Regions from separate parts of the Solibacillus sp. genome, predicted to be linked through region 1. Evidence: riboswitches for the same ligand, from Rfam matches in the RefSeq annotation. Region 1 holds a riboswitch; each other region holds the start of a gene.
The links. Region 1 has a riboswitch for cobalamin ahead of cobJ (precorrin-3B C(17)-methyltransferase). Riboswitches for the same ligand answer to the same signal wherever they lie in the genome.
Positions count from the first base shown of each region.

Region 2: another riboswitch for cobalamin. It lies ahead of cobT (nicotinate-nucleotide--dimethylbenzimidazole phosphoribosyltransferase); the one in region 1 lies ahead of cobJ (precorrin-3B C(17)-methyltransferase).
Region 3: another riboswitch for cobalamin. It lies ahead of ABS917_RS01810 (hypothetical protein); the one in region 1 lies ahead of cobJ (precorrin-3B C(17)-methyltransferase).
Region 4: another riboswitch for cobalamin. It lies ahead of metE (5-methyltetrahydropteroyltriglutamate--homocysteine S-methyltransferase); the one in region 1 lies ahead of cobJ (precorrin-3B C(17)-methyltransferase).

Region 1 is NZ_JBELZM010000005.1:42,431-50,413, reverse strand. Features, by position in the region: gene cbiE (precorrin-6y C5,15-methyltransferase (decarboxylating) subunit CbiE) at 1-34, opposite strand, end outside; gene ABS917_RS06900 (cobalt-precorrin-5B (C(1))-methyltransferase) at 9-1,145, opposite strand; gene ABS917_RS06895 (precorrin-8X methylmutase) at 1,120-1,785, opposite strand; gene cobK (precorrin-6A reductase) at 1,775-2,554, opposite strand; gene cobJ (precorrin-3B C(17)-methyltransferase) at 2,563-4,224, opposite strand; cobalamin riboswitch at 4,450-4,636, opposite strand; gene ABS917_RS06880 (S16 family serine protease) at 4,806-5,690, opposite strand; gene ABS917_RS06875 (DUF2785 domain-containing protein) at 5,706-6,506, opposite strand; gene ABS917_RS06870 (acyl-CoA thioesterase) at 6,528-6,932, opposite strand; gene ABS917_RS06865 (GNAT family N-acetyltransferase) at 6,946-7,749, opposite strand; gene ABS917_RS06860 (class I SAM-dependent methyltransferase) at 7,762-7,983, opposite strand, start outside.
Region 2 is NZ_JBELZM010000026.1:7,941-15,923, reverse strand. Features, by position in the region: gene ABS917_RS17800 (4-aminobutyrate aminotransferase) at 1-156, shown strand, start outside; gene ABS917_RS17795 (MBL fold metallo-hydrolase) at 184-1,107, shown strand; gene ABS917_RS17790 (serine protease) at 1,416-1,583, opposite strand; gene thiC (phosphomethylpyrimidine synthase ThiC) at 1,605-3,389, opposite strand; TPP riboswitch at 3,540-3,654, opposite strand; cobalamin riboswitch at 3,970-4,149, shown strand; gene cobT (nicotinate-nucleotide--dimethylbenzimidazole phosphoribosyltransferase) at 4,245-5,303, shown strand; gene ABS917_RS17775 (hypothetical protein) at 5,878-6,189, shown strand; gene ABS917_RS17770 (YunC family protein) at 6,309-6,611, opposite strand; gene ABS917_RS17765 (choice-of-anchor I family protein) at 7,042-7,983, shown strand, end outside.
Region 3 is NZ_JBELZM010000001.1:372,427-380,409, reverse strand. Features, by position in the region: gene ABS917_RS01850 (branched-chain amino acid aminotransferase) at 1-296, opposite strand, end outside; gene ABS917_RS01845 (hypothetical protein) at 431-1,111, opposite strand; gene ABS917_RS01840 (ECF transporter S component) at 1,108-1,602, opposite strand; gene ABS917_RS01835 (bifunctional adenosylcobinamide kinase/adenosylcobinamide-phosphate guanylyltransferase) at 1,589-2,017, opposite strand; gene ABS917_RS01830 (histidine phosphatase family protein) at 1,960-2,565, opposite strand; gene cobS (adenosylcobinamide-GDP ribazoletransferase) at 2,538-3,311, opposite strand; gene ABS917_RS01820 (bifunctional adenosylcobinamide kinase/adenosylcobinamide-phosphate guanylyltransferase) at 3,324-3,866, opposite strand; gene ABS917_RS01815 (ABC transporter substrate-binding protein) at 3,937-4,878, opposite strand; gene ABS917_RS01810 (hypothetical protein) at 4,865-5,425, opposite strand; cobalamin riboswitch at 5,586-5,767, opposite strand; gene ABS917_RS01805 (Fur family transcriptional regulator) at 5,833-6,243, opposite strand; gene ABS917_RS01800 (metal ABC transporter permease) at 6,240-7,106, opposite strand; gene ABS917_RS01795 (metal ABC transporter ATP-binding protein) at 7,122-7,868, opposite strand.
Region 4 is NZ_JBELZM010000011.1:76,174-84,156, forward strand. Features, by position in the region: gene ABS917_RS12020 (hypothetical protein) at 1-233, shown strand, start outside; gene ABS917_RS12025 (cytochrome c biogenesis CcdA family protein) at 448-1,158, shown strand; gene ABS917_RS12030 (CcdC family protein) at 1,287-1,778, shown strand; gene ABS917_RS12035 (DUF2621 domain-containing protein) at 1,829-2,263, opposite strand; gene ABS917_RS12040 (DUF1659 domain-containing protein) at 2,427-2,645, shown strand; gene ABS917_RS12045 (DUF2922 domain-containing protein) at 2,677-2,898, shown strand; gene ABS917_RS12050 (YvrJ family protein) at 2,957-3,097, shown strand; gene ABS917_RS12055 (SCO family protein) at 3,203-3,814, shown strand; cobalamin riboswitch at 4,046-4,225, shown strand; gene metE (5-methyltetrahydropteroyltriglutamate--homocysteine S-methyltransferase) at 4,388-6,658, shown strand; gene ABS917_RS12065 (hypothetical protein) at 6,670-6,849, shown strand; gene ABS917_RS12070 (transcription initiation factor TFIIIB) at 6,933-7,136, opposite strand; gene ABS917_RS12075 (VC0807 family protein) at 7,161-7,844, opposite strand.

The DNA of each region.
Region 1 (7,983 bases):
CTGGACCGTTATCCCCGATACCAATCATTTTCATCCATTTGTTCAATATTCTCAGCCTTTCCTAGCATGTCCCCGTTCATTGCATACAGCGATGTGGAAACACGTAATTTCGCTTTCATATGATCCAGTGCAAAGTAACAGCAGTTTTTACAAAGCGCTTCAAAAAATTGGTCATTCCCCTGCATGATTTCCCCTACTTGTGATGCCGTATTCGCATGCAATATTTGCTCGATTATTTCTGGATCAGCTCCGGCTTTTTTTGCGATTTCAGCCAAAAACGGAAAACTGATAGGCGCACTTTTTGAATGCACCATCATGACACCCTGTGCTACCTTAGAAAATTTCCCCATCATCCCGACAAGCGATACTTGGGGAATCTCTTTTCGGGCAATATGCTTTAATGTAAAACCGACGAAATCTCCCATCTCTATAAATGCTTCTTCTGGTAAATGCGGATATTGCTTCATTGCATATTTTTCGCTGCGTCCGCCGGTTGTAATGACAAGATGGTCACAGCCTGCTTCTTTTGCAACACTGATCGCCTGCACGATACTCGCCATATATGCTGAACTTGAAAAGGGTACGACTGTACCGCGCGTACCTAATATAGAAATTCCGCCCAGTATACCAAGCCTTGCATTTAACGTCTTCTTCGCTATTTCCTCACCGTCCGGAACTGAAATAATTACTTCGACTCCTTTGTCAATTTGGAAAAGTTGGATCGCTTCTTCGACGACGCCATGAAGCATTTTTCTCGGAACAGGGTTAATAGCCGCTTCTCCCACAGGGACGGGTAATCCTGCCTTTGTCACCCGACCAACACCGACTCCGCCATCCAGATGGACACCGCTTTTTTCTACAAAACGGACAGTGCTTTGAATACGTGCTTTATGTGTTGCATCCGGATCATCCCCGGCATCTTTAATCGTTTCACACATCACTTCATTGTCCTTTACTGCAAATGATGCCACCGTAAATGTGGCATCCTTTCCTACAGGTAAATGAATCGTTACATGTTCAGGAACTTCTCCGGTCACAAGTGCGTACAAGGCAGCCTTTGTCATCGCAGTTGCACAAGCTCCAGTTGTATAGCCGTGACGCATTTCCGACGGATCTTTTTTATTTCGCTTCTTTTGCTCGTTCATCTGCCATGATTGAGATGGCATTTAATGCTGCGACGGTTACAGTACTGCCACCTTTTCTTCCTACATTCGTAATAAACGGAATTCCTTCTAAAATCGCTAATTCCGCTTTTGATTCTGCTGCCGAAACGAACCCAACAGGCATTCCGATAATTAAATCCGGCTTTGCAAGACCTTCTTTAATCAGGCGAATTAATTCAAGTAATGCTGTTGGAGCATTCCCGATTGCATAAATTCCGCCTTCTTGTAGTTGCGTCGCCTTCTGCATCGAAATAATGGCACGAGTTGTTCCCAGTTTTTTTGCTTCGATTGATACATCTTCATCTGCGATATAACAATGCAAATCCCCACCATGTTTTTGGAATCGTTTACGCCCTGATCCACTTTCAATCATCTGAACATCGGCAACAACATGACGTCCAGCTAAAATTGACTGAATGCCCGCTTCAATCGCATCATCCGTAAAAATCATGCTGCGGCCCAGTTCGAAGTCTGCTGAAGCATGGATAACACGGCGAACGACAAGCCATTGTTCATCCGTAAATGGATGCTCGCCCATTTCTTCTTTAATCATCGCAAAACTATAGTCATAAATTTTGTCCGGGTCTACTGTTAGTGGTACGAAATCTGTATTAAAATTCATATTTGCCATTGTTTTTGCCTCCTAATTTTTCAAACACTTCCTCAAATGAAGTGCATAAGTTTTCATATTGTATTTTTGGTCTTTTAATTAAGATGACGGGAATACCCATTTCCAGAGCCGCATCCATCTTTTCGTCTACAGAACCGACTTTCCCGCTTTCCTTTGTAATAATAAGTGTTGTGCTGAACTGTTCGTAAAGCGCTTTATTCAATTCTTTAGAAAACGGTCCTTGGATTGCGATAATATCGCGTTGCTTCACACCAAGTGCATTGCATTTATCCATATTCTCTTTATTTGGCAGCATCCGGCAGACAAGACGAATATTTTCGTTATGTAATAATTGCTCCGTAAAAACTGCGAGCGTTTTACTGCCTGTCGTCAACATAATTGTTCCTGAATGTGCGGATGCAGCAATTGCCGCTTCTTTATACGTTTCCACTTCCGTAACGAGCAGATGTACATAGCTTTGTTGGGGACGTTCATATCGAATATAGGGTATACCCGTTATATTTGCAGCAGCCATCGCTGTTTTAGAAGCCTCTTCCGCATACGGATGACTTGCATCTACCACCGTTGTTACGTATCGTTCTTCGATCAGTTCCGACATTTGCTGTTCTGTTAAGCGACCGACATGATATGGAACATTCGCATCTTTTAGACTCGCAGCAGCAGAATCCGTAACAACAGTGGCCACCAGATCATAGCCGGCTTGCATTAATCGACTCGCCAGCTCTCTTGCATCACTTGTTCCCGCTAAAAATAAAATCATCGTCTCACCTAATCTCCACACGGGGCTTCTTCCACTTTAATTTTGCATGACATATCAACATAATTGAAATTCAGTATTTTCTTCACACGTTTAAAATATTTAAAGAAACGCTCATTAGGATGTGCATTTTCTTTATAGTCCGCAATGATATCCGTTAGTAAAGGAATCAATTTTTCCGGATCGATTCCCTCCAGGACAGGTTGTGCAGCATGAGCTGTTCGCCCAACTGGTTTAGAGCCGATAAACAAATCGAACTTTTTCTTACGGTAAACAATGCCGATATCATCAAAAACCGCTCGATAACATGCCATACCGCATCCATTAAAACCGACGTGCAGCTCTTTCGGCATTTTAATGCCCCCGAGCGTTTCCATGATCTGTTCAGCATAAGGAATGGATTCCGCTTTTTCGCCGTAACAGAAATCACACGCCTTGACGATTACTACGTCGCCGACAGGTTGAACAAGTAAACCCGTTTTTTCTACCGTTTCTACGATTCTTTGAGGTGAATCAGTTGGTACCTTCAACACGAGACGATGATCGGGCGTATATTCCATCGTACCCCGTTCCCCTACAACCTCTGCCAATGTAATCATTTGTGCAGGTGTAATCATTTTATTGGCAACACCTGGTGATACAGCAAACTCAAATATGGATTCCACTTCTTGCTGAACTAAAAAAGGATTTTCTTCAACTTTTACTACTGACGTTTCTTTATGTACGAGCGCTAATGCTTCATTTGCAAGCTGTAATGCGGTTATTTTAATGGCTGCTGGTTCAACTATTTTTTTCTCGATAGCTTCAATTTTTTCATACCCTGTCTTTGCTTCACCCGTTTCCTGATCCAACGCCCAAGGTTCCGCTTCTTTTTTCAAACGTTGGTGCGGTTTTAATAGTTGTTTTTCTTCTCCCAACGTATATTTACGCTGATAACCACGAGGTGTAATAATTTTATTATCATAGTAAAATGTTGAGGAATTCCCTACGACTACCGTAGTCAACATTCCGATATCGTGTTCCAGCATCTCTTCTAGTGTAGTTAACACAATATCCTGCGTATCTCGGTAAGCAGCTTTTACTAGTCCAACAGGTGTATCCGGAGAACGATACTTAAGCAAAATACGCTGTGCTTCAACAATTTGTCTCGTGCGTCTGCCAGATTTCGGATTGTAGAACGCAACGACAAAGTCTGCCATTGCAGCTGCCTCAATCCTTTTTTCAATTACCGTCCAAGGTGTTAAATGGTCACTTAAACTAATTGTGCACGAATCATGCATAACCGGAGCGCCGAGTAAACTTGCACAGGAGTTAATCGCAGATATACCCGGAACAACTTCTACTTCAATGCCTACTTTTGCAGTCCAGCCCTTTTCGATTAATACTTCATATACGAGCCCCGCCATCCCGTAAACACCCGCATCCCCACTGGAAATAACGGCAACAATATGGCCGGCTTCAGCTTGTTTTACAGCTTCTTGTGCACGTGAAACTTCTTCAGTCATTCCCGTACTGACAATGGTTTTCGCAGTCACTAAATGCTCAATCAGTTCTACATACGTTTTGTAGCCCATAATGTGATCACTTTGCTGTAGCGCATCGACTGCACGTTTTGTTATATGTTCACGATCTCCAGGACCGAACCCTACAACAAAGATTTTTCCCTTTTGCATGTATACACCCTCCGTTATAGAAAAATACATCTCGCCCCATAGGGAGTGATGATAATTTTACTTGTGTGGATCCCAATAAAAACTGGTATTACGTATCCACTAAGAAATAAAAAATGCCCGCACCTCTCATCAGAAAGAGGTACGGGCATGTGAAATTAATACTAAAAAAGTATAGAAAACACAAAAACAATTACTTGTTTCGCCTATACCTCTCCCTCCGAAAAGTAAGTATCGTTTAAATAAGCAGGTTTCCTGGCTTAAGCTTCCTTTTACTTTCACATCTTCCCATCATTACGACAGTGATTCATTGTGATTTCATCAGCTATTACAGTAGCGGGGGCTGCATTAGTCTTGCACTAATTTCCCTTTTACCTTACAAAAATCTGTAAGCACTCATTTAAATTGCAAATTATTAAATTATTATAAAAATAACATAGTCTGTTAAAAAATGATAGGGTAATTATTTTCTCCATAAGCTTCTGAGCATAACTGGAGCGTTTATTAGTCGTGTATTAGGTGTTTTATACATAAATTTACTATACAACTAATCAAAGGTTGTTTAATTTCAATTATTCACTTTATTATTTTCCTGTTACGGGTTCATTTAGCTTTTTTACATAATCCACGGCATCATTTATAGATGTGACAGCAATAATTTTGATATCAGGTTGCTCATTTATTTTTACTTTCTTCGCCTCTTCTTCATTTTCCATAGGTATTAGAATATGAGAAAAGCCGCTTTGTTCAGCAATTAAGATTTTCGCTTTTATCGAACCAATTTCCTTCACATTACCTTTGCTATCAATCGCTCCTGTTACGGCAATCGGAACGTCATTGTTAACGTCACCATTTTCGATAAGAGCGCTTAAAACAGCGGCAAGTCCTGCACTGTCACCTTCTATATCCTCTCTTTCTAAAAATCGATTAATAGCAGAAGAGTTTTCAGGTAAATAAGCATTGACATTTTCCTTCATTGTTTCAAAATGTTTCTCCGCAGGACGTACATAACTTAGTAATTCTTCGTTTTTCGAACGGTACCGGATTTTATTCGTGACAACTTCCACATCCAGAATTTCTTTATTAGTTGAAAATTCCACACTATGAATTAGGTAGTCCAAATCTGTTATATATGGAGCTTCAATAACTTCCACTGCCAGTACATTGATACCTGAATCTTCGACTATTTCAAAAGGCTCGTTATATGAGACAAGAAAGTAAGTATACTTTTCATATTCAATCAGTCGGCTTTCGAACATAGCCAATAGAGCTAGTATATAAAAAATCCCCAAAAAAGCTGCTTTCAACTTCTTGTTGTTTCGGTAAAGAAAAAAACCGAAAATTGAAATACCCAAGCCCACCATGATAAAAATAATAAATTGATAACCGTTAATGTTATCAAAATAATATGATAGTAAACCTGTTATGTATAAAAAGAACGGCAGTATCATTAAAAAAAGACGTCTCAATTTTTCAACTCCTTGCTAAACTATAGTTGGACTTCCAAAAACAATCCAATTAGTTGTTTGTGTACATTTGGTTGAACTTAATAAATGCTTTAATAATGTTGCCTCGAATTTCTTCACGTTCCATTCATACCGGTATTTCTTATGCCAATTCTCTACTTCTATGTAATGCAATTCTTTTAGCCACGTTAACAATTGCTCATCCGTCAGTCCCTTATCCAGTAATGCATCAATGACCGGTAACATGCGTTCTTCTTCCTCATCGATTAAAGCATATTCAGTATGAAGACAGCTTTTTAAACTTTGTAATGCACTACAAAATAATTGTGAATCCGTCATCAACGGATGTCTAATTGCTTCTGTCAATAAGTCACTTCCATGTGCAACCGCATGTGCCCAGCCCTTCGTATTGACAAAACCCCGGTAATCCTTCTCAAAAAATAAATAACGAATACTACGGTGAATAGCCTCAACTACGAGTTCTTCAGGCAAAATTCTTTTTTCACGGTCTTTCCCTAAAATAAGCGTAATAACAAGTGCTGAAAATGATTTTGTAAAAACATCATCAGAAGGGGCATTGTGTGTAATATTTAAATAAAGATGCTCATCATCCAAACATGTTTTTAATATTGCATTTAATTGTTTGTCAGTATATTGTTCATTCAGAATTAATTCGCAAAATCCCCGATAAATTAAGTGATCACGTAAATGTCCATCCGTATTTCCGGTATTTTTTAGCATGAACTCGATTAATCCGTTAAAATCAATTAAATCCAGATTGGTCGTTTTATTTACTATTCCTTCTAAATGTTCTTTCATCACCAATTGAATTGCTCCTTTTTATTGCTCCATTTCGAAAAGTTTTTTTAATGGTTCAGGTATTTTGGCAACTTTTTTCTTTTCTAAATCGAAAAAGCATCCTGACTGCTTTCCGATACAATGTGTATGCTTCTCCGTTGTAATTTCCAGCTCCATTTCCCAACTTGATTGCCCGACTTTCACCATCCAGCACCGTCCGAGCGGTTTATCGAAGATTGTTAAAGGGGCTTTGTACTCGATTTCTGTTTTCATCAAGATTGGGGAGATTTGTACTGCCATCATTTCCGCTAATGGATAATGCTCATTTAAAAAAGCCATACGTAAATCCTCAAACCACCTTACATAAACAATATTACTTACAATGCCCATCGCATCGATATCATAGGCATTTATATGAATCGGTTGTTCTGCTAATAAAATTTTCACAATATTATCTCCCTTATTTTCTTTCTTCATATCGAACCATTGTCCAAAAACCGATATCTTCAAAACCAATCCGCTTATAAATGCGTCCGGCAGCAGGATTATCATAAAACAGGCAAATTGATTTTCCTTCGGCGAGCAAGTCAACGCATAGTTTTAACATACAATGTGTCGCATATCCCTTTTTCCCGTAACCTGGTCTCGTTCCGACACCAACAATCATCGCGGATTGGGAATTTTCCGCTGTTGTTGATGCTGATGAGACCATCACGCCTTGTTCATCACGAATAATATAAGTACGCCCAGTTTTAAATTTTTCAGCACGCTCTCTTCCTTCAACACTAAATGTACCCGTTGAAAATTCCGGGATCGATTTGAGCATTTCAATATTTTCTTCGTACTCACTTGGCTGTAAATACGTTACATTTGAAAAATCCAATTCGGCAGTCGGAACCGTTAATTTTGTACATTTTGCATAATACGTTTCGCTGTCCCGACGAATACCGCGGTCAATCCATTTTTTTAATGGAGTGACTAAATGCTGAAGTCCCGATATTTCTATCCGACCTCGGTTTTCGTTAACTATTTTGGCAAATCCTTCGACATCATAATTCCCTTCACTATACGGAATATAGTTTTGATCATAGCGCAGTAAAATCGCTATTAGCTGATCACCTACAAATTGCCCCCATAAATCCTGAATATCAGATTCCATCCCATACGCTTCAATGTCACCTATGATAAATAAATTTTCTGCCGGCTTTTTATGTACAAGTGCCATTGTAATTTTAAGGTCTTCGTTTGTTAACTTTCGAATCATTTTACTTACCTCCTATAAAGTACGTTTTCGAGCCTTCACAATAAAGGTCGTTGGAAAGTGGCTTGCTTTATGTAGAGAATAATACTTTTCGGAATACGGAATTTCTTCATCTTTTATAGAGCATGGAATATTACTTTCAATAATTTCTACAAGTTCAAAGTCTGCTTTTATAAGTTCGTTTATAAATGTCGCCATTTTATATTTCGGTATTTGCATTGGTGCATCTTCCCCTTT
Region 2 (7,983 bases), on a different contig from region 1:
TACACATTGAATATCTTGAGCGGTATCACTTCATCTATCCAGGTATCAGACAGCTTAACTACACGCGGGACTTTGTTGAGTTTTTTTGTTTACTTTTTTGCAAGGATAATAATGAAACCAAAGCAGAATGATTATAGTAGGAATTTATATAATTAAGCTTTTAAGAAGTAGGAGAGTGCTGCGATGAGAAAACGCTTTTCAAATTTAGACGAAAATGATCGGCTCGGTACTTTTAAAGATGTCCTGAAATGGCAGCGGTCAAAGCAAAAGAAAGTCGTCGATTACGAAGTACCGCAGTGTGAAGAAAAGCAGATTGCCTTTTTACAAAGTAATCGCTCGGAGCAGTCCGTTACGTGGATTGGCCACTCGACATTTTTGATTCAAAAAGAAGGGCTCAATATTTTAACGGACCCGGTTTGGGCAAATTGGATGGGTGTGGCGAAACGATTAACGGAGCCAGGTTTGAGGTTAGATGAATTACCGGAAATTGATATCGTTCTGATCTCGCATGCGCATTATGATCACCTTCACGTACCTACGTTAAAATTATTGAAGAAACGAAACCCGAATATATTGTTTCTCATTCCGGTAGGGCTCGATTATTTAATGAAGCGTCATACGCTGCACAACTTTATTGAGCTTTCGTGGTACGACAAGCATGAGACAGGGGCGCTTGAAATTCATTTCGTTCCCGCTCAGCATTGGACAAGGCGCATGCTCTGGGATACCAACACATCGCATTGGGGCGGCTTCGTATTGCAAAAGGCATCAGATGCACAAAGTATTTACTATGCCGGAGACAGCGGGTATTTTAGAGGGTTCAAAGATATTGGAGAACGCTTTCACATTCATACAGCATTAATGCCGATTGGTGCATACGAGCCAGAATGGTTTATGCATACATCCCACGTCACACCGGAAGAAGCAATCCAGGCATTTTGCGATGTCAGGGCGCAAGTGTTCATCCCGATGCATTACGGTGCGTATATGCTGGCAGATGATACACCGAAGGAAGCGATTGATCGGCTGCATTTTCATTGGCTGCAGGCGAATTTAGAAAATGAACAATTAAAATCGTTAGCGATCGGGGAGACCTTTCGAATGTAATTGGTGGTTTGTTAAATGCTTTGAAAGATTATCATCAGCCCAGAACAGCAGAATTCAAATTTGTGATTTTCATACTCGGAAAAAGGATTATTGCCGTGTTTTGTATATTGAGGCAGGCAAAACGAAATTGAAAAGGAAGAAATGGCCCTCCATGAAAAGATTGATCCAGCATTTCCAGAAGGAGATGGCACGACAAAATTCACCCTCTAAACTATCTTTACTTGTTAAAGTTAAAAACCTTGCCTTAACAAAATAATTAAGGCAAGGTTTTTATGGAATCTCTTATTTCTTATGACACTTTTTATTTACTAATAATATAAAACATTTACTTTATTACACTTGATACATTTTTCATGATATTGATTTCCCTTAAAATGATGATCACAATTTTGCTGGATTTCTTTTAAACTTTTCTCCAAAACAGCAAGGTGAGTTTTGAGCTGATTAATTTCCTCTTCAATTTTTCCGACTTTCATCCTAATGACCCCCTAAGAAAGTTACTGATATATGTTACCACCAGATTGCTTAAACTGTTCAGCTTTTTCCTTCATACCTATTTCAATAGCTTCCTTCGTATCAAGTTCTTTTTCTTTTGCAAAATTACGAATATCTTGAGAGATTCTCATACTGCAAAATTTAGGTCCACACATAGAACAGAAATGTGCTGTTTTTGCACCTTCAGCAGGTAAAGTTTCATCATGATATTCGATTGCACGTTCAGGATCTAAAGATAAATTAAACTGATCTCTCCAACGGAATTCAAAACGAGCTTTTGATAAGGCATCATCTCTTTTATGTGCTCCTGGATGCCCTTTTGCCAAATCAGCAGCATGTGCAGCAATTTTATAAGTGACAACCCCTACACGAACATCATCTCTATTCGGTAAACCTAAATGTTCTTTTGGCGTTACATAACAAAGCATCGCTGTCCCATACCAACCAATCATTGCAGCTCCAATAGCAGATGTAATGTGATCATAGCCAGGAGCTATATCAGTTGTAAGAGGGCCTAAAGTATAGAAAGGAGCTTCCTTACAAACTTCCAGTTGTTTGTCCATGTTTTCTTTTATAAGGTGCATTGGCACGTGTCCCGGTCCTTCAACCATAACCTGTACATCATGCTCCCAAGCAATTTTTGTTAGTTCTCCAAGAGTTTCTAATTCCGCAAATTGAGCTTCATCATTGGCATCTGCAATGGAACCAGGACGTAAGCCATCCCCTAAAGAGAATGAAACATCATAAGTTTTCATGATTTCACAGATTTCTTCAAAGTGAGTATATAAAAAATTTTCTTTATGGTGGTGAAGACACCATTGTGCCATAATAGATCCACCTCGGGATACAATACCTGTTAAACGTTTTGCTGTTAACGGAACATACCGTAAAAGAACACCAGCATGAATGGTGAAGTAATCCACCCCTTGTTCGGCTTGTTCAATCAATGTATCACGGTAAACCTCCCATGTTAGGTCTTCAGCAACACCATTTACTTTTTCTAGTGCTTGATAAATAGGTACGGTACCGACAGGAACAGCCGAATTTCGAATAATCCATTCCCGTGTTGTGTGAATGTTTTTACCTGTTGATAGGTCCATAATATTATCAGCACCCCAACGTGTTGCCCATGTCATTTTTTCAACCTCTTCTTCGATGGAAGATGAAACAGCAGAATTGCCAATATTCGCGTTAATTTTTACATGAAAGTTACGACCTATTATCATGGGCTCTGATTCTGGATGGTTGATATTAGAAGGAATAATCGCTCGACCCTTTGCAACTTCATCCCGTACGAATTCAGGTTTCATATTTTCTCTAATTGCGATAAATTCCATTTCAGGCGTGATAATTCCTTTTCGTGCATAATGAAGTTGTGTAATATTTTTCCCTTTTTTAGCCCGTAACGGTTTCCGCTTTAAACCAGGAAACACGTTATGATTAGCACGAGGATCGTTTTTATCTTTATAACCATTATCCTCAGGCTTGATTTCACGACCATCATATTCCTCCACATCGCCACGTTCTTGAATCCATGTACTGCGAAGGGCAGGGAGACCTTTTGTAATATCGACAGAATGATCAGGGTCTGTATAAGGTCCGCTGGTGTCATACACACGTACTGGAGGATTTTCCTCTTCTCCAAACGTACCAGTTGTCGGGCTTAACTCGATTTCACGCATTGGAACCTTAATGTCAGGTCTAGAGCCTGTTACATATACTTTTTTGCTACCTGAAAAGTTAGACATAATGGAAATACTCTGTTCGTTTAATGAAGATGGTGACATTGACATAATAAATCTCTCCTTTTTTGAATATAAGGACAAGAGATAGAGCACAACAGTGAGGAGCTTAAAAAAGCTTATGAAGTACATAAAAAAGCCGGTGTCCAATAAATGGTCGGACCCGGCTAATATGTATACAGAAGTAGTATTACTATAATACGATGCTAACTTCCCCACGCTGGTATGATCCAGATCAGGTCCCAAGAGTCAAGAAACTTCAACGTGTTTCATTCTCAGCCCAACTTATTGGACTCCCCTAGTTATTTCTATTCAATTTTATATTAGTATACATGAAACTTAATTGAGATAAAAGGGAAAATTCAGAAAAGTATTTGTTAGATGAATTACCTTACCAGTTATTGATATCGTACTCATTTCGCATGCACATTACAAACCTCTGCATGTCTCGACGTTAAGAACATTAAAGAAACAAAACCCGAACGTATTATTATTTCTGATGAGTCAACATTCTCAAGAGGTGGACTTTTTTTATATTTAAGGAATTCTGAATCAGAAAACGTTTTAATTCCTGCTTATTGAAAATCATCCTTGACGAAAAAAGTCGTTCGTCGTAAAGTAATGTTAAATTCATCAAGCATTAGGTGCCCGTTAAGGGAGAATAGGGAATAAAGTGAAAAGCTTTAGCGTAATCCCAACACTGTATAGAGGAGTTCCATAGCAAAGCCCACTGGATATAGATCTGGGAAGGGGTTATGGAATCGTGAATCTGAGCCAGGAGACCTGCCTAAGTACGCTTCCTGTTTATAGACACTGGATATGTCTGTAGTTTATTTGTTATCGAATAAACTGCAGGCTATTTTTATTGTCAAAATTCATTCAAATAGGGGGAAACGAAACATGAAATTACTAAAGCAAACGATTGAACAAATTAAAGAAATCGACCGACAAATGGAAGGCAAAGCACGTCAGTACATAGACTCTTTAGCAAAGCCGCCTCAAAGTTTAGGGAAGCTCGAATCTTTAGCAATGCAAATCGCCACAATTACCGGTGAGCTTGCGCCGAAAATCGATAACAAAGCGATGATCGTCATGGCGGCAGACCACGGTGTGTATGAGGAAAGGGTAACGCCAAATCCACAAAGTACAACGGTTTTCCAAACACTTTCATTTCCGAAAGGGACGACAGGGATGTGTACGATTGCGAAAATTACAAATGCACAAGTTATCCCGGTGGATATCGGTGTAAAAGAAGACTTACCTCAAAACGCAGGGGTAATCATTAAAAAGGTGAAATACGGGACAGACAATATGGCGAAAGGTCCTGCAATGACCCGAGAAGAAGCGATTCAGGCGATTGAAGTAGGGATTGAAGTTGCAACTGAAGCCATTCAAAGCGGTATTAATCTTATCGGTACAGGAGAAATGGGCATCGGGAATACGACACCTAGTGCTGCTGTGCTTTCGGTACTTCATGGGTGTGACCCATTGGAAGTAACGGGCTTCGGAGCTGGAGTTGGTGCTGGCGGCATTGAATATAAAGCAGAAGTGATTCGAAAAGCGATTGCATTGAATGAGCCGAATGCGGATGATCCGATTGATGTAGTGGCAAAAGTAGGCGGACTGGAGATTTGCGGGATGGCAGGAATCTTCCTTGCAGCTGCAGCGAATCGTGTGCCGGTCGTAGTTGACGGGTATATTTCAACCGTTTCGGCTTTAATCGCCTATAAATTGAATCCGAATGTGAAAGCGTATTTGATTCCATCCCATTTATCGGAAGAGCCAGGGGCAAAAATTGCGGCAGAGCTTTTAGGATTGGAACCGATGCTGCATATGAATATGCGACTTGGAGAAGGATCAGGTGCTGCACTAGCGTTTCCGATTCTTGACGCGGCATGTTCGATGATTACGAATATGGTCACATTGGAAGAAGCGGCAGCGCTTTTAGTGGCCAAGTAGAAAAGTTTTTCAAAAAGAAAAAAATCATAAAATAAAATTTATTAAACGGGCTACATTAAAAGAAACCATTACTTTTAATGTAGCCTTTTTTCAAATGAATAAGGTAAACCCGGAAAATAAGTACAGTTTTTCAGTCTAATCTATTTGTTTTACCAGTAAAATAACAATAAGCGGAACTTTCCGTTTAATGTACTAAGCGAGGAATACAATAAAGAAAGCCTTATCCAACCCTCGTAAATCTAGTGTTTGACCAAAACATTACAGTTAATGAATAGAATTTGATTTAATTTTACTGAAAATTCTGTAAAATTCAAGCGATTGTCCTGTCAAATGCTTTCCCTTTGTAATATCCTATATTAACAAAATGTAAAAACGTATCCGAACTGTTAATAATAGCTAAAAAAGTGCTTTTTTAATTGAACTTGGAATAAAGTAACCGGTAAATAGGGTAATGAAATAATAAGACCAATTAAGAGGAGAGGCGGGAGGGGCATAAAAGGGAACGGGGTGATCACTATTTCTCCGTATGTGAAAGGTCGTTTTTGAATATATTCGAGAAAAGGATGAAGATAATATGAATCAAATTTTTAAAAAAGATGAGTTTATTATTATTCCTTTTTATAAAGGGCGAAAGCAGGAGTTTATGGTCGTCAATACGAAGAAGGAATTTAAAAATGGACATACGCACTTAAAGTCATTTAAGATGGCCAAGTATTTGATCAACCTTGCGCGATGCCAAAAAATCAATTCCGGGTTAAGACCATATTTATTAACAAGCCTTACAAGAATATCAGCAGACCGTGAATATATTCAGAAATTGGAAGAGCTTCTAGCCGTGAAAAGAAGTAAAGGATCAAAAGCTTCTTATTATAATAAAGCGATTTAATTCTCCAAACACGATTGAACCTAAGTAAGTACAATAAAATATAGACCGCTTTTTCAATAAATAGAAAGAGCGGTTTTTGTATGGGGTGGAACTCATTTCGCAAAAGCTTACATATTTGGCTAAATCATTTTTAATAACGCTTCTTCACCAATCATACCTTCTTCAATACCGTACGCTCTCGCTTCGTATGTGACGGATTCCAGTGGAGCTTTAAGTAAGTCATCGATCGTTCGAACACCGACTGCACGCCCAGCAATGATTTTACGATCGGCCAACTTTTCATTTAACAGCCCGACATCGAGTGCACCACACATAATGTACCCATGCTCATTCGAAATCGTCAGCAATGTTGTTTTAGGTAATTGAACCGTTACAGCAGTAAATAAATGACCTTGAAGATCAATCGTTTCCGTATAGACGATAACCTTCTCCCCCTTTCATATAAATCATATGAAACAATTGAAAAATGGTACTTATTTTGGGGGAAATTTATGTAGGGTATTTCAAAAGAGTTGCTTTTTCCACTTTCCCCAGCTTTCGTTCTACATTCAAGGTGCCAAGTTCTACTTTCTGGCCGAACTGTTCTACTTTCAAGCCGGAACTTTCTAATATTCCCGAACCATTCCACTTTTGAGCTAAGTTGTTCCACTTTCCCCAGCTTTCGTTCTACATTCAAGGCATAGAGTTCTACTTTCGCCCCGATCCGTTCTACATTCAATCCGGAATTTTCTACTTTCCCCGGTCTTTCATTTCACCCAGCACAACAATACTTACAAACTCTAACAAATCCTTCATATAACCTTAACATTCCACCTTTACACTTAGAAAAAATGTAAAGGTGGAATGTTGTCTATGTCTAGGAAATTATTAGCAGCGGCACTTATTGGAGCGGCGGTCACTACTCCTGCCATTATCGCAGAAGCAGCATTAAGTTTGGATGCCCGCTATGATTCAGGTGTTCAAAATGAAGATGGCGGTACAACGGAAATCGTTGCGTATAACCCGCACTCACATGCAACATATGTCGTAAATGGCGAAACGAAAAAAATCGAAGCAATCTCACTAAATTATACAAAAGACGAAGCAATGAATTTAAAGCCTTTCCTTTCGATTGATATCGCGAAAACGATTGCCTCATTTGACCAAACTTTTGAATACGGGGACTTAACAAGTATTACGGTGCATCCGAAAGAAAATGTGATTGCGGTGTCTGTACAGGCAAAAGGCTACAATACTGCCGGTTATGCCGTAGTACTCACTGGTGAAGGCAAGCTTCTTGGCGCTACAAAAGTAGGCAGTCAACCGGATAACATTACATTCACAACAGACGGGACGAAGCTTTTAACGGCAAATGAAGGCGAACCGCGTGAAGGTTATGGCAAGGATATTGTGGACCCGAAAGGCAGCATTTCTGTTATTGATACAGCAAACGGCTATGACGTTTTAACAGAAGAGACGCTTTTCTTCGATGCATTCGATACACCTGAAAAGCGCGCTGAGCTCGTGGCAGACAATGTAATATTAAAGAAAAATACGAACCCTTCTGATGATTTAGAGCCAGAATACATAGCAGTTAATGAAGCGAGCACAAAAGCATATGTAGCGTTACAGGAAAACAATGCCGTTGCCACTATTGATTTAACATCAAATGAAGTGGTGTCTGTAAAAGGTCTTGGCTTCAAAGACCACAGCAAGCCTGGCAATGAAATCGATTTATTGAAAGACGGCAAAATTGATATTAAAAATGAAAGCTATTTCGGAATCTATATGCCGGATGGAATGGCGACCGTCTCG
Region 3 (7,983 bases), on a different contig from region 1:
GAAGAATTTAATCGCTGGAAGTTACGGTCCGGGCGGAATAGCTGGACTTCACCATCTTCTGTCATATATGCTTTTAAACCTTCAAATACCGCTTGTCCATAGTGGAATACCATCGCAGCAGGACTTAATGTAATCGGAGCATATGGTGTAATCGTCGCATTATTCCATCCTTTTCCATCTTCATAATCCATAACAAACATATGGTCAGTAAAAATCTTACCAAAACCAAGCTGTTCTGCAGGTGTTTTTTGTTTTCTATTTGTTGATAACTCAGTTGTAATTTGGTATGTTGTCATAATTTCAGACTCCTTAACTAATTTAAGTTGATACACTCTATCATACCACTTTATTTTTAGAAAATTTAGTATTTTTTAATTTCCGTCAAAAAATATTTTTTTCCAGCAGTTCCATTAGTTTTCGAGCAAATTCCTTAACAATCATTCTTTAACTTTATAAATTTTCTAACAGGAGCTGTCATGTTAGTTTTAAACATTTCTTCATGCGCTCTTTTTACAGCAACTAACACTGCACATGATGGACCTGCCGAACCGGTTAAATCGACATCTGCTGTATAATTTTCTCCGATAAAGCGTGTAATTTCTACCCCGATTCCTTTAGAACCTGTTGGCCATATCGCTTGGATCATACCGTTGACCAATCCTTCATACAACTCATCTAACTGTGCTATTTTGTGCGGATTTTCTATCACATCATTTCCGACAAGCGGTTCGCCGACGACATAAAATCCGCAATTGATCATATTTCGTTCGAATTTTTTTTTCCCAAGCATTGTGAGAGAGACAGCTGACTGAAGCGACTGGAAATTCGTTTCACTCGAGCCCATTAAAGGGGGCATCTCAAGCCCCATTTCGGAAAATGCCTTTTTAAACCCTTGCTCGTATTCCGTCCAGACATCATCGCCCGAAAAATTGGCCATTAATAATTGAACCGGAACTGCGCCTGCGCAAAGTTGCTCTAAAATAGCGGTACGAGCTGTAAAATAAGCGGTGATTTCATTGGGTACCTGTACAATATCATGCTCTTTTGTGCCGATACACCCGGAATTATCGATGGATACGACCAACCCGTTTACTTCTATCGCATTTCTCATACATTAGCCCCTACCCGCTGCACGACCGTTTTCAATACAGGCATAACAAGTATTGCGATAAGACAGTTCACAGCTGTTGCAATTGTTAAAGAGGCAATTGAGCTGATATAAAAAGCCGGAGAAATAATAAAATAAAACGGAATCGGTGCAATGACACCATTTGCGAAAATTACAAATAGCCATTTTAAAATATGAAAGCCTTTTTGGTGCATAATCGCAAAAACTGCAACTATAATAAACATTTCCGCTGCAATTAATAGATGTAAAATGCCTAGCGGAAAACCGGATGTAAGACCTGTCGCGATATGTCCGAGTGCTCCTGCCGTTCCCGCAAAAACTGGCGGTAGAAAGATTGCGCTAATAAGAGCCGGGGCAGAATCGAGTGCAGCTGTTCCTACTATCCCTACCGGCACTTTAATAAAGCTCCCAATCACGCAAATTGCCGCAATTAATGCTGTTAAAATAATCAGACGTAATTTAGTTTTGTCCATGAGAATCTCCTTTTAAAATTTGTGGGATGCCGTACCATACACGAATAACCGTCTGTGCTTCATTACAGAGCTTCTGATAAAGCCGGCCGCAAGTATCTCTTAATTGTCGAGCTTCTTTTTCAAGCGGTACAACGCCGCGGCTCGTATCTGTACAAATACAAAACAGTTCTGCCCTGCCCGCTATTTGAATAATCTGTTCGAAAATTTGCTGTGCCGCCTTTTCTTCCGGTTCTTGAAGATACGGTAAAATTATCTGTTCAAAATTACTTAATATGTAGCGCTCGTTTTCTTTCATACTTTCCAATTTTGGCAGGTATCCTTCACAGACAATCAGTTCTTTTGCCGGTAACTGTGCAATCAGTTTTTCTGCATATTTTCGTTTACCGTTATGTGCGCCTCCGAGTATAACGTACATCTCGCACCTCCTATGAATTCATCTATCGTATCCCAGCCCATTGTATAAATCGTACGATGATTGGCCACTGTTTGCTGAAAAGTCTGTTCCTTCATTCCGTATAAGGCAAGTAATAATCGAATTACTCCTCCATGTACGATGAATGTATATTCTTTCTTTTCATTTACAACCCCATGAAAGCCATTCAATACGCGCTGCTTGAACTGGAAAAATGTTTCTCCGTTCGGAATCGGATTTTCAAGCGGTTCATCAATCCAAGCTTGGTATGTTTCATTATGCTGTAATTGTTCATATGTACACATTTCAAAGTCCCCAAAATGCAGCTCACGCAAATTTTGAGAAGCAATAAATTCGGCATTCGGAAAATAACATTGTGCAGTCTCATGGCATCTCCGCAAATCGCTCCCATAAACAATGCCAGGCTGTAGTTCAATCTCAGCTTCCACTTTTTTCAAAATCGGCTCGTCTGTCCAGCCAATATATTTGCGTTCCACATTTGCTTTCGTTTTTTCGTGCCTGATTAAATGCACAGTAATATCGTTAGCCATAGTACAACCTCCAACCCTTCACCGAGTGCACCGAGTAAATCACCTGTTACACCGCCAAAATGTTTCTTAGACCAATTCCGGTAAATAGCAACGGTGAGCAGCATCACGACCACTAAGACAAACAAGCTGAAAACGCCAATGTAAAACCAGCATACAAATGCCAGGAGACTTTGTACGCCAATTAAAACAGCAAGCTTATTTTGAATGACGATCCCTTTAAAATAAGCAGCAAGTCCCTTTTCCTTTGCAGGCTGCATCGTCACAAAATAAAGCAGCATCCCCATTCTTGCAATAAATGGTATGAAAATTAAAAGCGGCACAATCGACAAATGACCATGCAACAGCATTTCATAAATAACACCGATTTTTAATACGAGTAAGCAAAAAACACTAATAACCCCAAAAGCGCCTGTACGCGGATCATCTAATATCTCCAGCCGTTTCTGCTTTTCTCCATAAGAAAAGAACGCATCGCTCATATCGATCCATCCGTCTAAATGCAGTCCCCCTGTAAGGGCGATCAACCCGATAACAATTAAAATCGCCAACAGCAAGTCCGAAATCTCACTATAACGAGATAGTATAAATACACCAATACTAATTATGGATCCGATCAGCAATCCGACAATCGGCAAAAATCCATACATCCATGTAACAGACTTGGCATTCATATCCAGCTGTTTTTTAATCGGCACCGCCGAAAAAAATTGCCACGCTAATAAAAAACCGCTCCAACTATTTTTCAACTTGTTTCCTCCTTACTTCCAACGCTGTACAAGCTGAAATTGTACTTCATATGCTTCATCACTGTTTTGTACAATCCATTGGTGAAGCTCTCCCAACAATTTACGATAAAGATTTACCTCATCATATTGTGAAGGCAATTCATCCAGCACTTCATTTGATACAACTATTATTGTAGCACCTTGCTTCCGCCAAGTTAGCAATTGCTTTTGCATCGATCCGATACAATTATCGATATATTCGCTACTTTCATTTTTTTGTTCGTATGTATACAGTACATTCGAAAGCCATGTTGTCACACATTCAAAAAGCACAACTGCATCGTTTGAAAGCTGCCGGATTGCTACAGGAACTTCAACTTGCATTTCCACTGTGGTCCAGTTGGCATTCTGATTTTCACGATCCTGCTGATGGCGGACAATCCTTTTTTTCATTTCCTCATCAAAGGATACGCCTGTCGCAACATAGTAGAGCGTATTGACTTCACCTAACCGCCTTGCATATTTCTCTGCAAAAGCACTTTTCCCGCTGCGTACGCCACCCGTTATAAAGATCAAGCGTCTCCCTCCTCATCCTTGTATGTAAAAAGAACATGCCTAAACTAAGGCATGTCCTTCTATTCTATACTTATTTAAACAATTCCGGGTATACTGATTGCGCCATAATTTCTACCGCTTCACCAATTCGTGGTCCAGGACGTGACATAATATCCCCATCCACTAAATAAACTGCCTTGTCTGTGACTGCCTGTATTTTATCCCAGCCTGTACGTCCTAAAATTTCCTCAACTGCATTTTCCATATACGTTGCAGGTGTAATAATAATTTCAGGATTACGAGTTATAACATCTTCTTCCGTCACACTGATCCAGCTCTTCTGATCAGCAAAAATATTTTCAACATTTGCGTGATCCATTATTTCCTGCTGGAACGTACTGCTGCCGGTAGTCCAAAGATCCGGAGCTGGCGATACTTCATAATAGGCTTTTTTCTTCGCATCGATATCCGCTGTTTTTTCCTGTACTGTTTCGATTTGCGCCTTAATGTCAGCTACAACTTCATCCCCTTTATCTTCGACACCCATTACTTCAGATAGCTGGATAATATCCGAATAAACATCATCAAATGTCGCCGCAGAGGCAATTACAAATACTTTTAAACCTGCATCTTCCAATTGGGTAATTTGTGTTTCATCTCCGATTGTGTAAGCAATCACGACATCCGGATCTAATTCAACAATTCGTTCTGCATTAATGACTGTAGAAGTGGACACACGTTCAATTTCTTGTGCGGCTTCCGGATATGTATCAAATTCTGTAGCACCGACAATTTGTTCTCCAACGCCCAGTTCAAACAAAATTTCTGTATTGCTTGGTTGCAGGGAAATAATCGTTTCCGGTACTTCTTCGAATGTCACTTCAACACCACGGTCATCTACAACTGTATAGGGAGCGCCATCATTTTTGGATGCATTATTAATGTCCTTTTCTGTTTTCCCCTCATCTGATCCACATGCTGCCAGTAATAATGTTGCCGCTAAAGCAACGACCCATTTGTTATTTGATTTCATTTGTTGTAACTCCTTTTTTCTTTTTCGTTGGATAGGATTTTGAGATAAATGAAATTTCATCTTGTTGATGCTGCTGATTCATAAAGACCGCCATGACAAAAAATACATTGGCCAGCAACCCGAGAAAATCAAACAGAATTTCATCCACTTCTCTTTCTTCACTTACTTTATGTAATGCTCTGTAAGACTTTTTCGCCTCACTCCGGCAAATGTGGAGTCTCGCGGCACTTTCAATACCTTGGGGCAGCACAAATTGCTGAATCGTTTCCCCGACTTCATCTACATAAAAGTCGTATCGATCGCTTAGCCATTGTATATCCTCTGATGTAATGGCCAATTTACCTCGGACCGAACCATTGGCATGATAAGCTAACGGTTGTATCTTCCTTAAGTCTTCCAGAACGACTTGACCGGATGCATCATCAGCTAACGTTGGAAAGACTGTCCCGATTCGCGTCGTCAAAGAATCGGTGCGGATTTCATAATCGACGCAGCAAGATTTTTCCCGCATAAACGGATAACAGGAAAAACGGATATCCTTTTTCATATAATTCTCCTCACTTCAAGTAGTGCCTCACCGAAATTACCGAGTGAACGAAAAAAAGCCACCCAAGAAAATGGATGGCTTCAAAAATCAAAAAAAGAGTGTAAAACGATGCTCATTCGATCAGTGACTGCCGTACATTCTCTTTAATTCCGAAGAGGGATGTTACGATAAGAAAAAGATCGGTCTCCTGGCTCCGCGCTTCACTCTACTCATAAGTACCTTCCCGCTATATTAGCAGTGGTTTCTCACTTATTTTCGTCAACGCTTACAGTTACGGATATAGCTTCGGATTTGCACCGAATTCCCATTTATGCATAATGCATCTTTTTCCTGCAAATTTATTCAATTTGTCTTAATCACTTTAGCATATAAAAAAAATTATGCAAATAAATATTTTTTATTGCTAACTATAAACATTCCGGACATTTTCCGTAAATTTCAAATTTATGGGCCTCAACGGCATAACCGGGCAGCTTTTCACCGAGCATTTCCATGGGGCAAACAGACAGTTCCTTTACATTCCCGCAATCACGGCATATAAAATGGTGGTGATGGTGATCCGACTCACAATGCATACGGAAATTACGCTCACCGTTTAATTCTGTTTCTTCTAAAATATCAAGCTCCACAAAAGTAGCCAAGTTACGGTAAATTGTATCGAAACTCATCCCGGGGAAATCTTTTTTCAATACTGATAACAAATCACGGGCAGTCAAATATTTGTCTGTAGCTGCAAACATCCCCAAAATCAACTCTCGTTTATCCGTCTTTTTATAGCCATTGTCCTTTAATATTTCCCACGCGCGCGATGCATTCACAGTACTTCTTCCCCTTCCGTTTTAATCGTGAATTTCAAAACAAGTTTTTTTATTAAAATTACTAACAGCAAAATCAGAATCGATGTGACAACAATTGTTCCGCCCGGTGCCAAGTTCAGGTAAAATGCAGAAACGAGTCCGATTACTACGGCCAGCTCTCCAAATACAATCGCTAAAATGATCGCTTCTTTAAAGCCGCGAGCTAATCGCATCGCTGCAGCCACCGGCAATGTCATTAGACTTGAAACAAGCAGAATGCCCACAATACGCATACTTGCTGCGATTACGAGTGCGACAACGATCATGAACAATAAATGAATCCATTTCGCAGGTAAACCGCTCGCTTTCGCATATTCCTCATCGAATGACAAAACGAAAAGTTCTTTAAAAAACAGAACTAAAAACAATACGACAACTACTGCAATTACAAGCACAACATATAAATCCTGGCGCGATACAGCAGATACGGAGCCGAATAAATAGCTCATTAAATCAGCATTAAATCCGCTTGCAAGTGAAATAAAAATGGCACTCACACCGATACCGCCGGACATAATAATCGGAATCGCAAGTTCTTCATAATGTTTATATAGTCTGCGTAATCGTTCAATTAAAATCGAACCACTTACAGATGAGAGAATCCCTAGATAAATCGGGTTCAGCAATGCCAGCGCTGCAAACGATTGGCTCAAATACAGGCTTCCTGCAATCCCTGCCAGTGTGACATGCGACAGTGCATCAGCTATTAGCGATAGACGTCTTACTACGATAAATACACCAAGCAATGGTGCAATTACTCCAATAACAAGCCCTGAGAAAAAGGCATTTTGTAAAAATTCATAGGTTAATATAGCTTCAATCATAACGACCTGCTCCTCTTAATGAATCTTTCGAACAGAGTGGCCGTTCCAGCTAGCAATCTGTTCTTCCGAAATCGTATCAAAATCATTTTTGTATCCGTGGAAATGGATCGACTGATTTAAGCATGCGACATGACTGACACGATCCGAAACCGTGTCCACATCGTGTGTAACTAAAATCATTGTCATATTGTGATGCTTATTCAAATGTGCGAGCATATCATAGAATGCCTGCACATTTTCGCGGTCAATTCCGACTGTCGGTTCATCCAAAATAAGGAGCTTCGGATCGGACACTAATGCACGTGCAATGAACACACGCTGCTGCTGCCCTCCAGAAAGCTGACCAATATTCCGTTTCAGAAATTTTTCCATGCCGACATCTTTTAAAGCACCTTTTACTAAAAAGTCCGCATCTTTTGGATAGCGTTTAAAGAGCCCGACCTTTTGTGATAAACCGCTTTTCACGACTTCTTCGACCGTTGCAGGAAACCCCGAGTTAAAGGCATTGGATTTTTGCGAAACATAGCCAATCCATTCGCGGTGTTTAAAATGGTTCGCTTGTTCGCCAAATAATTTAATTTCCCCTGACATAGGCTTTAACAGTCCTAAAATTAATTTCAAAAGTGTCGATTTTCCGGAACCGTTTTGACCGATTAACGCCAAAAAGTCGCCTTCATTGACACGTAGCGAAATATTTTTCAATGCTTGTGTGTATTCATATTGAAAGGAAACATCCTTCAATTCAATCAATGGTTTTTTCATCTCGTTCGCTTCTTTCTAATTCAAAATCATTACGATTTACATCATGTTAGTATAATGCAGTTTTTTGTTCATGTAAAGGGAATAAAGTTAAACTTCAATCGGTGGGGATTTTTTT
Region 4 (7,983 bases), on a different contig from region 1:
ACGTATTCCAGCAATCGTTGTTGTTGATTGCCCTGTTTACGGTACCATCCATCTTTGTAACATTGCATTGCTGGTTTATTAACTTTAAAGCAGCACTAAGATGGAAAAAAAGCTATCCTAAGGAATGTGTTTGGCGCTGGTCGTTGAAATTCCAACTAATTACCATTTCGATAGTTGTCTTGTTTACCTCGGTTATTTATTCCAGTCTTTTTATTATTGATATGATTCGATAACAAAATTACCCTTCCTTTCTCAAATGTGCTAAAGTGCCCGTCCATTCATACGTAAGGAGCATTTATTTTCAAATACACATAACGTTGTACTTTCGCACATTTATCTTTCGCATTATCCAAAAAACCCGACAAAAAATATTCATTTAAAAAAGCAAGTAATGTATGGGGAAATTTGGTACGATGAAGGTATCAATGTTAAGGAGAATGAAGCAGCATGAATACAGATTTAAATATCCTTTTAGCGTTCGGTGCCGGGTTTTTAAGTTTTATTTCACCATGTACGCTACCGCTCTACCCTGCATTTTTATCCTACATAACCGGGATGACACTCGATGAGCTGAAAACCGAAAAAGGGATGATGCAAAAACGTGCAATTTTACATACTTTATTTTTCCTGCTTGGGTTTTCGATTATATTTATCGCCATAGGATTTGGTACATCATTAGCGAAAGATTTCTTTTTCCAGTACCAGGATTTACTGCGTCAAGTCGGGGCTATTTTAATTGTCGCATTTGGTTTAATGATTGTCGGTCTTCTGCAGATTGACTTTTTAATGAAGGACCGCAAGTTTCAGTTCAAAAACCGGCCATCCGGCTATTTCGGTTCGATGCTGATCGGGCTTGCTTTTGCAGCAGGATGGACACCTTGTACAGGTCCGATACTGGCAGCGATTATTACGCTTGGCGGAACAAATCCCGATTCGGCAATGTGGTATATGCTCGCATACTACTTAGGCTTTGCAATCCCATTCTTTACATTGTCATTCTTCATTTCACGAATGAACTGGATTCGCACTCATAGCCAAAAAATCATAGTAGTTGGCGGCTATATTATGATCGCGGTCGGCATTTTATTGTTCTTTGACGGATTGACTTACATTATTAATCTTCTCTTGCCGATTTTCGATGGTTTTAAAGGATTCTAACAGTTCCCTGCTTATTAAGACCGTGCTATACTAGGGGAAGTAACATAAGTGAAAAAGTGTGCATGATCCAATATATTATCTTTTTTACACGATAATTTTACATATGTTCATGCAAGAGGAGGAATATAATGTTCGACAGTATACCTTCTCACTATTTATTAATTGGTTCGACGATTATGGCAGTCATAATGGGCTCTTTCGTTATGTTCATAAGACTGCGTGCACAAAAAAAGCCGGTATCCACGAAAAAAATACTCATTCCGCCTTTTGCGATGTCAACAGGCGCGCTGATGTTTATTTTTGAGGAGTTTCGTGTAGCGCCAATTCAAATTATGGAAGCGGCCGCACTTGGCTTGTTATTTTCATCTGTATTAATCTTAACGTCGAAGTTCGAAGTGCGAGACGGCGCAATTTATATGAAGCAATCTAAAGCATTTCCATTCATATTAGTGGGATTATTAGTACTACGTATTATTTTAAAATTAATATTTGCCGAAACATTCGATGTCGGTGAACTTGCCGGTATGTTCTTCATCTTGGCGTTCTCGATGATTTTGCCGTGGCGAATCGGTATGCTTATTAAATATAAAAAGCTTGAAAAATCGCATATTGTCGCATAGAAAAGACTGTCTCTAAAAGTTTTATACTTTTAAAGACAGTCTTTTTTCGTCTATGCCTCAAATAAATCGTTATAGTTCGTCGTATCAATTTTCATTTCATCGAGTTTTTTACGCAAAAACTTATGGTCGCGTTTAGGTGAAGCGATAATATAGCCACGAATAATTAAGTCCAGGTCGATTTTTGAGGCACGCTCATTCAGTGCAATTTCACCGATTTTACCGGCAATCTTTTCTTTGGCAACTTGGCGGAATAGCTCTGGTACAGGACTGACAAGCTCGGTAAGTAATTGTTTTTCATCTTCTCCCCAAAGATGAATCGTTTTATCTAAGTATATGTTTTGCCAATCTAGATCCGATTTTCCGTCCTGTTTTGGCAGGGCCTTCAGAAACTTTCGGAACATAAAAAAGCCGCCAATCCCCATAAGCGAAATCAATACTACAACCCAAAATAAAATAAACCATAAAAACCAGCCATCTAAGCCCACAATGTTCACCTCATTACAAAATATTGTCTTGAAATTCCTTCTACTAACCTACTGGTGATAAACCTCATTATTGTCTATTATATAAGGTTTTGTAAAATTTTTCATCGTCATTGTCCCTTTTTTCGGTAAATCATGACATATATAGGGCAAGGAGGTGATAAACATGAACGAATTCGGATTTTTATCTGCAACATTGACAGTATTTTATCAGACAGGTCTTGATGAATTTAACGAGCCGATTATTAAAAGTTCTACATTCCGTAACTTGGAAAGAAATGCAACAGCTCAGCAGCTATATACAGTTGCAACTACAATCGTCGGCTTAACAGATTTCGATTATATCGAATCTGTGAAAACGCAGAAAGAAAGTATTACAGCTTAATTAGTATTAGCAAAGAACGGGAGGTGAGAATATGGCACAAGTATTACAATTGACATTTGCCAACATTGCAGGGAATACGATGACGATCAACATTAATGATCCGAAGCCGAATTTAACGGAAGCTGAAGTAAATGCAGCGATGCAAACAATTATGGATCAGGCAGTATTTTCAAAGGACGGATTTTTGTTCAATGTGAAAAAATCAGCGCGCATCGTTGAACGTAATGTCACGGCGATCGAACTGAACAGTTAATAGTAAGGCCGGTGAAGTATGATGCTTTGCCGGCTTTCTCAAGTAAGGAGGAATTTTAATGGACCAGTGGATAGCGATTCTTCAGGAAGTAACATTTCCGATCTTTATATCTTTTTATTTACTGTATCGGATTGAAACAAAACTTGAAGCGATTCATACAGCACTTGTATCATTACATCATCCCGCAGATAGAGCATAAAAAACTCTTCACAATGTTGACACACATCCTTCTTCCAATAACTATTGAGAATATACTAAATATTGGGTAAGATGAGAGTAATGTTCAAAGAGTGGAGAGAGAGAAATGAAAACGAAAAAAATTGTATTCGCACTTATGCTCTTGGCAGCGACAGTTCTCACAGCATGCAGCAATTATCAGTTTAAACCGACGACCAACTTTGAGATTAGCGGGTTTACGATGACCGATCACCGTAACAATGAAGTGACACTGGAAAGCCTAAAAGGGGAACCATGGCTGGCAATGTTCATCTTCACAAGTTGTACAACCATTTGCTCGCCAATGACGATGAATATGACCCGGATACAGGACCACCTCGAAAAAAAGGGGCTGGAAGATTATAAAATTGTCGCGTTTTCAGTAGACCCGGACTACGATACACCAGAGCGTTTGACAGAATATTTATCGCGCCATACACCAGTTGATGAATCAAAATGGCATATGCTGACAGGGTACGATCAAAAATTTATTGAACAATTTGCTAGAAACTCATTTAAAACACCTGTCCAGTCAATTGAAGGGAATGACCAAGTTATCCACGCTGATACATTTTTCCTAGTGGATGAAAAAGGAATTGCCGTGAAAAACTATTCAGGTTATGGCACGGGAGAAGATGGTGTTCCATATGAAACGATTGCGAGTGATATGGAAGCACTCATTGAAGAACGTCTAAAATAATAGTGAAATGTTAGATTAACTTGCGAAAAAAGTGCAGCTGCTTTTTGAGCAAGTTTTTTTGTGGGGTTTACTGCGGACATTTCTAATAAAAGAGCGAAATATGCTAATATCATTCCATATTTCATTAAAAAGCACACTGCATTAGCTGAAATAATTCAATCCGCATATACAGGATGCAAGAAATAAAAAGAATTTTCAAAACTCATTTTCTATGATATAGTATACGAAATTACATACTGTGTAAGTTACGGTGCTTGTGAGAACAAGCTGAAAAGGGAAACCAGTGAAAGTCTGGTGCTGTCCCGCAACTGTAAATCGGAGTTCGTGATATTCAACCACTGTCTAATGATGGGAAGGATCACAAGAACGTTGATGATGAGCCAGGAGACCTGCCGGAAACTAGTACACGCCAATACCTACGTGGAAATAGGTGGTGATTTTGTGCGAAAGTGAGACAACTTCCTTTGATAATACAAAGGTTTCTTTTGTCAATCTCTTAAACATTCACACCCCTCTTTCATTTGGAAAGAGGGGTTTTGGTTTTTATGTAACAAATTTAAGGAGGAATTGTTTATGAAAACAGCAGTAATTGGCTATCCGTATATTGGACCGAATCGTGAGTGGAAGCGTGTAACAGAGGCGTTTTGGAAAGAACAACTATCTTTAGGAAGTTATGAACAGGAAATGAAAAACTTACGCATCGCTCAACTTCAGCAGCAACAGGATTTAGGGCTGGATATTTTAACAGTAGGAGATTTTACATATTATGACCGCATGCTTGACTTAGCCGTTATGTTTAATATGATTCCATCAAGATACGACCACCTTTCATTGCAGCATCATTTAACCGCGTATTTTGCAATGGCGCGCGGTGCTGAAAACGTGGTGGCAAGTGAAATGACGAAATGGTTCAACACGAATTATCACTATATTGTACCGGAATACGAAGGACAGAAACTGGCATTGCAACACAACTTTTACGCGCAATATATACAGGAGGCAATAGAAGCAGCCGGCACAATCCATCGTGTGACTATTATCGGTCCATTTACATTTTATAAACTGACGAAAGGTGTTGGCCCAGAACAAAAACAACACTATATTCAGCAGCTGGTAATGGTATATAAGGAGTTGCTTCAGTCGTTGGAAGCAAGTGGTGCAACGTCGATCCAGCTTGAAGAACCAAGCCTTACAAAAGACCTTACGTCCGAAGAAATAGCATTAGTTCAGCATTTCTATCATCAAGTATTAAACGGACTGACAGTCGAAACGATCTGCACAACTTATTTTGAAGCGTTATCCGATTATGAAACATTGATTGATTTGCCTGTTGATGGCTTTGGACTGGACTTTGTTCATGGGAAAAATGAAAATCTAGCAGCGTTAAAAAAGTTTGGTTTCCCAAAAGATAAAGTTCTATATGCAGGTATTATTAATGGTCGGGACATTTGGAGAGCCGAGTTGCAGAAGCAGTTGGCACTGATTGCGGAAATACGTTCCTATGTACCATTTTCACCAATCCATCTACAAACATCGTGCAGTCTACAGCATGTGCCAGTTACAACAGCAGGAGAGGATGGCATTTTGCCAGAGCTGCTAAATGCTCTAGCATTCGCCAATGAAAAAATTACGGAACTGCAAATGATTAAAGGGAAAATTCTTCAGCCCGAAGTCCTTCATATCCAGGCGTTTTTAGAAAGCGAAAAAGCAATCCGCACCTTGGCACTTCATGAATCGAGACAAAAGAAGGCTGTACATGCACATGTAAACGCATTAACACCGGAATCATTTAACCGAGCAGATAACTACAACAAACGCAGCAAACTGCAACGTGCCTTTTTACAGTTACCAGACTATCCGACAACAACAATCGGGAGTTTCCCGCAATCTGCAGAAGTTAAGAAAAACCGTAGTTTATGGCGAAAAGGGGAAATTACAACAACAGAGTATGAAGCATTCAATGCGAATGAAACGGCACGTTGGATTGCGATTCAGGAGCAACTTGGCCTTGATGTCCTTGTCCATGGAGAATTCGAGCGAACAGACATGGTGGAATTTTTTGGTGAAAAATTAAACGGATTTGCTTTTACGAAAAATGGATGGGTAGTTTCGTACGGATCGCGTTGTGTAAAACCGCCAATTATTTACGGAGATGTTGAATGGATAGAACCGATGACAGTTAAGGAAGTAAGTGCGGCACAATTACTTACGGAAAAACCGGTCAAAGGAATGCTGACAGGACCCGTTACAATTTTAAACTGGTCATTTGTAAGAAATGATTTACCGCGCTCAGAAGTTGCTTATCAAATCGGCCTGGCACTAAGAGAAGAAGTAAGGGCACTTGAAAATGCGGGAATCTATATTATTCAAGTAGATGAACCTGCTTTGAAAGAAGGCATGCCAATCCGTAAAAGTCTGCATAAGGCTTATATCGATGCGAGTGTAGCAGCATTTAAATTAGCGACAAGCGGTGTACGGGAAACGACCCAAATTCATACACATATGTGTTATTGCGAGTTTAACGATTTTATTGATGTAATAGAATCATTGGATGCGGATGTAATTTCAATTGAAACGTCACGAAGTCACGGGGAGCTGATAAAAGTACTGAAAGAAACACCATATGGACTTGGAATTGGCTTAGGTGTATATGATATTCATAGCCCGCGTATTCCAACTGTGGAAGAAATGGCGGCCATTATAGAAAATAGTAAAAGAGTAATCGCAAAAGAACAATTTTGGATCAATCCCGATTGTGGTCTGAAAACACGTACGGAACAAGAGACCATTGCATCATTGAAAAATATGGTGGCCGCAAAAAAGCGTCTAAAACAGTTGAATTAGGGGCGGTCACTATGAGTCGAATGAAAAGAAATTACACCCCTGTTTTTTTGACAGCTATAATGAATGGCTTTACAGGAAGTTATACAAAAAGCCTTAAAGAGTTACGAGATGAATTGATGGCGACATACCCAACGGATGCAAAGGAAATTCAAAAAGCCTACTATTCTGTAAAAGCTGTGTTAGTAGGCTAAATAAATTTTTTACAAACAGATAGAAATTACAATGCCCGTTGCAATGCAATATGCAACGGGCTATTTGTAATACTCATAACGAATTAAAAAGTCCCTTTAAATTTCTCGGGTTTTACTACATAGCCTTCAATAATAAACCCGCACTCGGTACAAATAATGTATTCGATATTGCATCCTAAACTTAATTTATTAACAGGTGACATAACACTGTACCCGCTATGTTTGCCTTTTCCTAATTCCGTGCCGCCGCATTTTGGGCATTCTTGTACATTAGCAAAGTTTTTCATCTCCATCAACCTTTCAATAAAAAATTAATCCGCCACAATGTCTGTTTCCGGCAGCTTTTCATCACCTTTTTCCTGTAATCCCTTCGTATATTTTTGCACAATTACATTAATGTAAAAGAACATCCCCATTAAAATGCCGGAAAACACCCATCCTGCAACTCGTTTATAAACCAGCATGTCACCAAAGCTGTCAATTCCATATTTCCGTAAGAGAAAGACCGTAATTCCTGCCATTACAAATCCACGAATAATAAAGACAATCTGAATGAGCTGAAACCATTGAAACATCCCTTTTTGAAAGAACAATGTTTTACTGTCCTTTCGTGAATGACCTTGCAAATAAGCAAAATCAACTGCAATATAAAGAGAAAAAGGCTGCTTCACGATGAGCAAAATTACATAAAGAAATGTGTAAAAAAGTCCTAAATAAACATTATTCCATATCATCTGCTCGGCTGAGCCGGATAGTAAATCGACCGTAGTACCAATCAGCATAGAGCCTAAAATAAACAAGCCTGTCATATTGAATTGACGATCCTTAGCAAAGCGGTAAACAGTATAAATTATTCCGGGAACAGTGGACAGCAGCATCGCAGCATAGTCACCAAAAAGCTCTCGGCCAAACTTCCAGATCGCATAAGGTAAAACTGCATAAAAAAGTAATTCCAGGAAGATAACATATTTATTCGACTGTGAATTATTCGCCATAAAAGCCTCCATTACCATTATAAAAGTTGTTTATAATATTATATTACTTAAGATTATCCGACACTATATTTCATAAGATAATAACTTGAAATAAAGCATCCAAGCAAATGGATAAAACTTAAAATTACCTTACAAATAA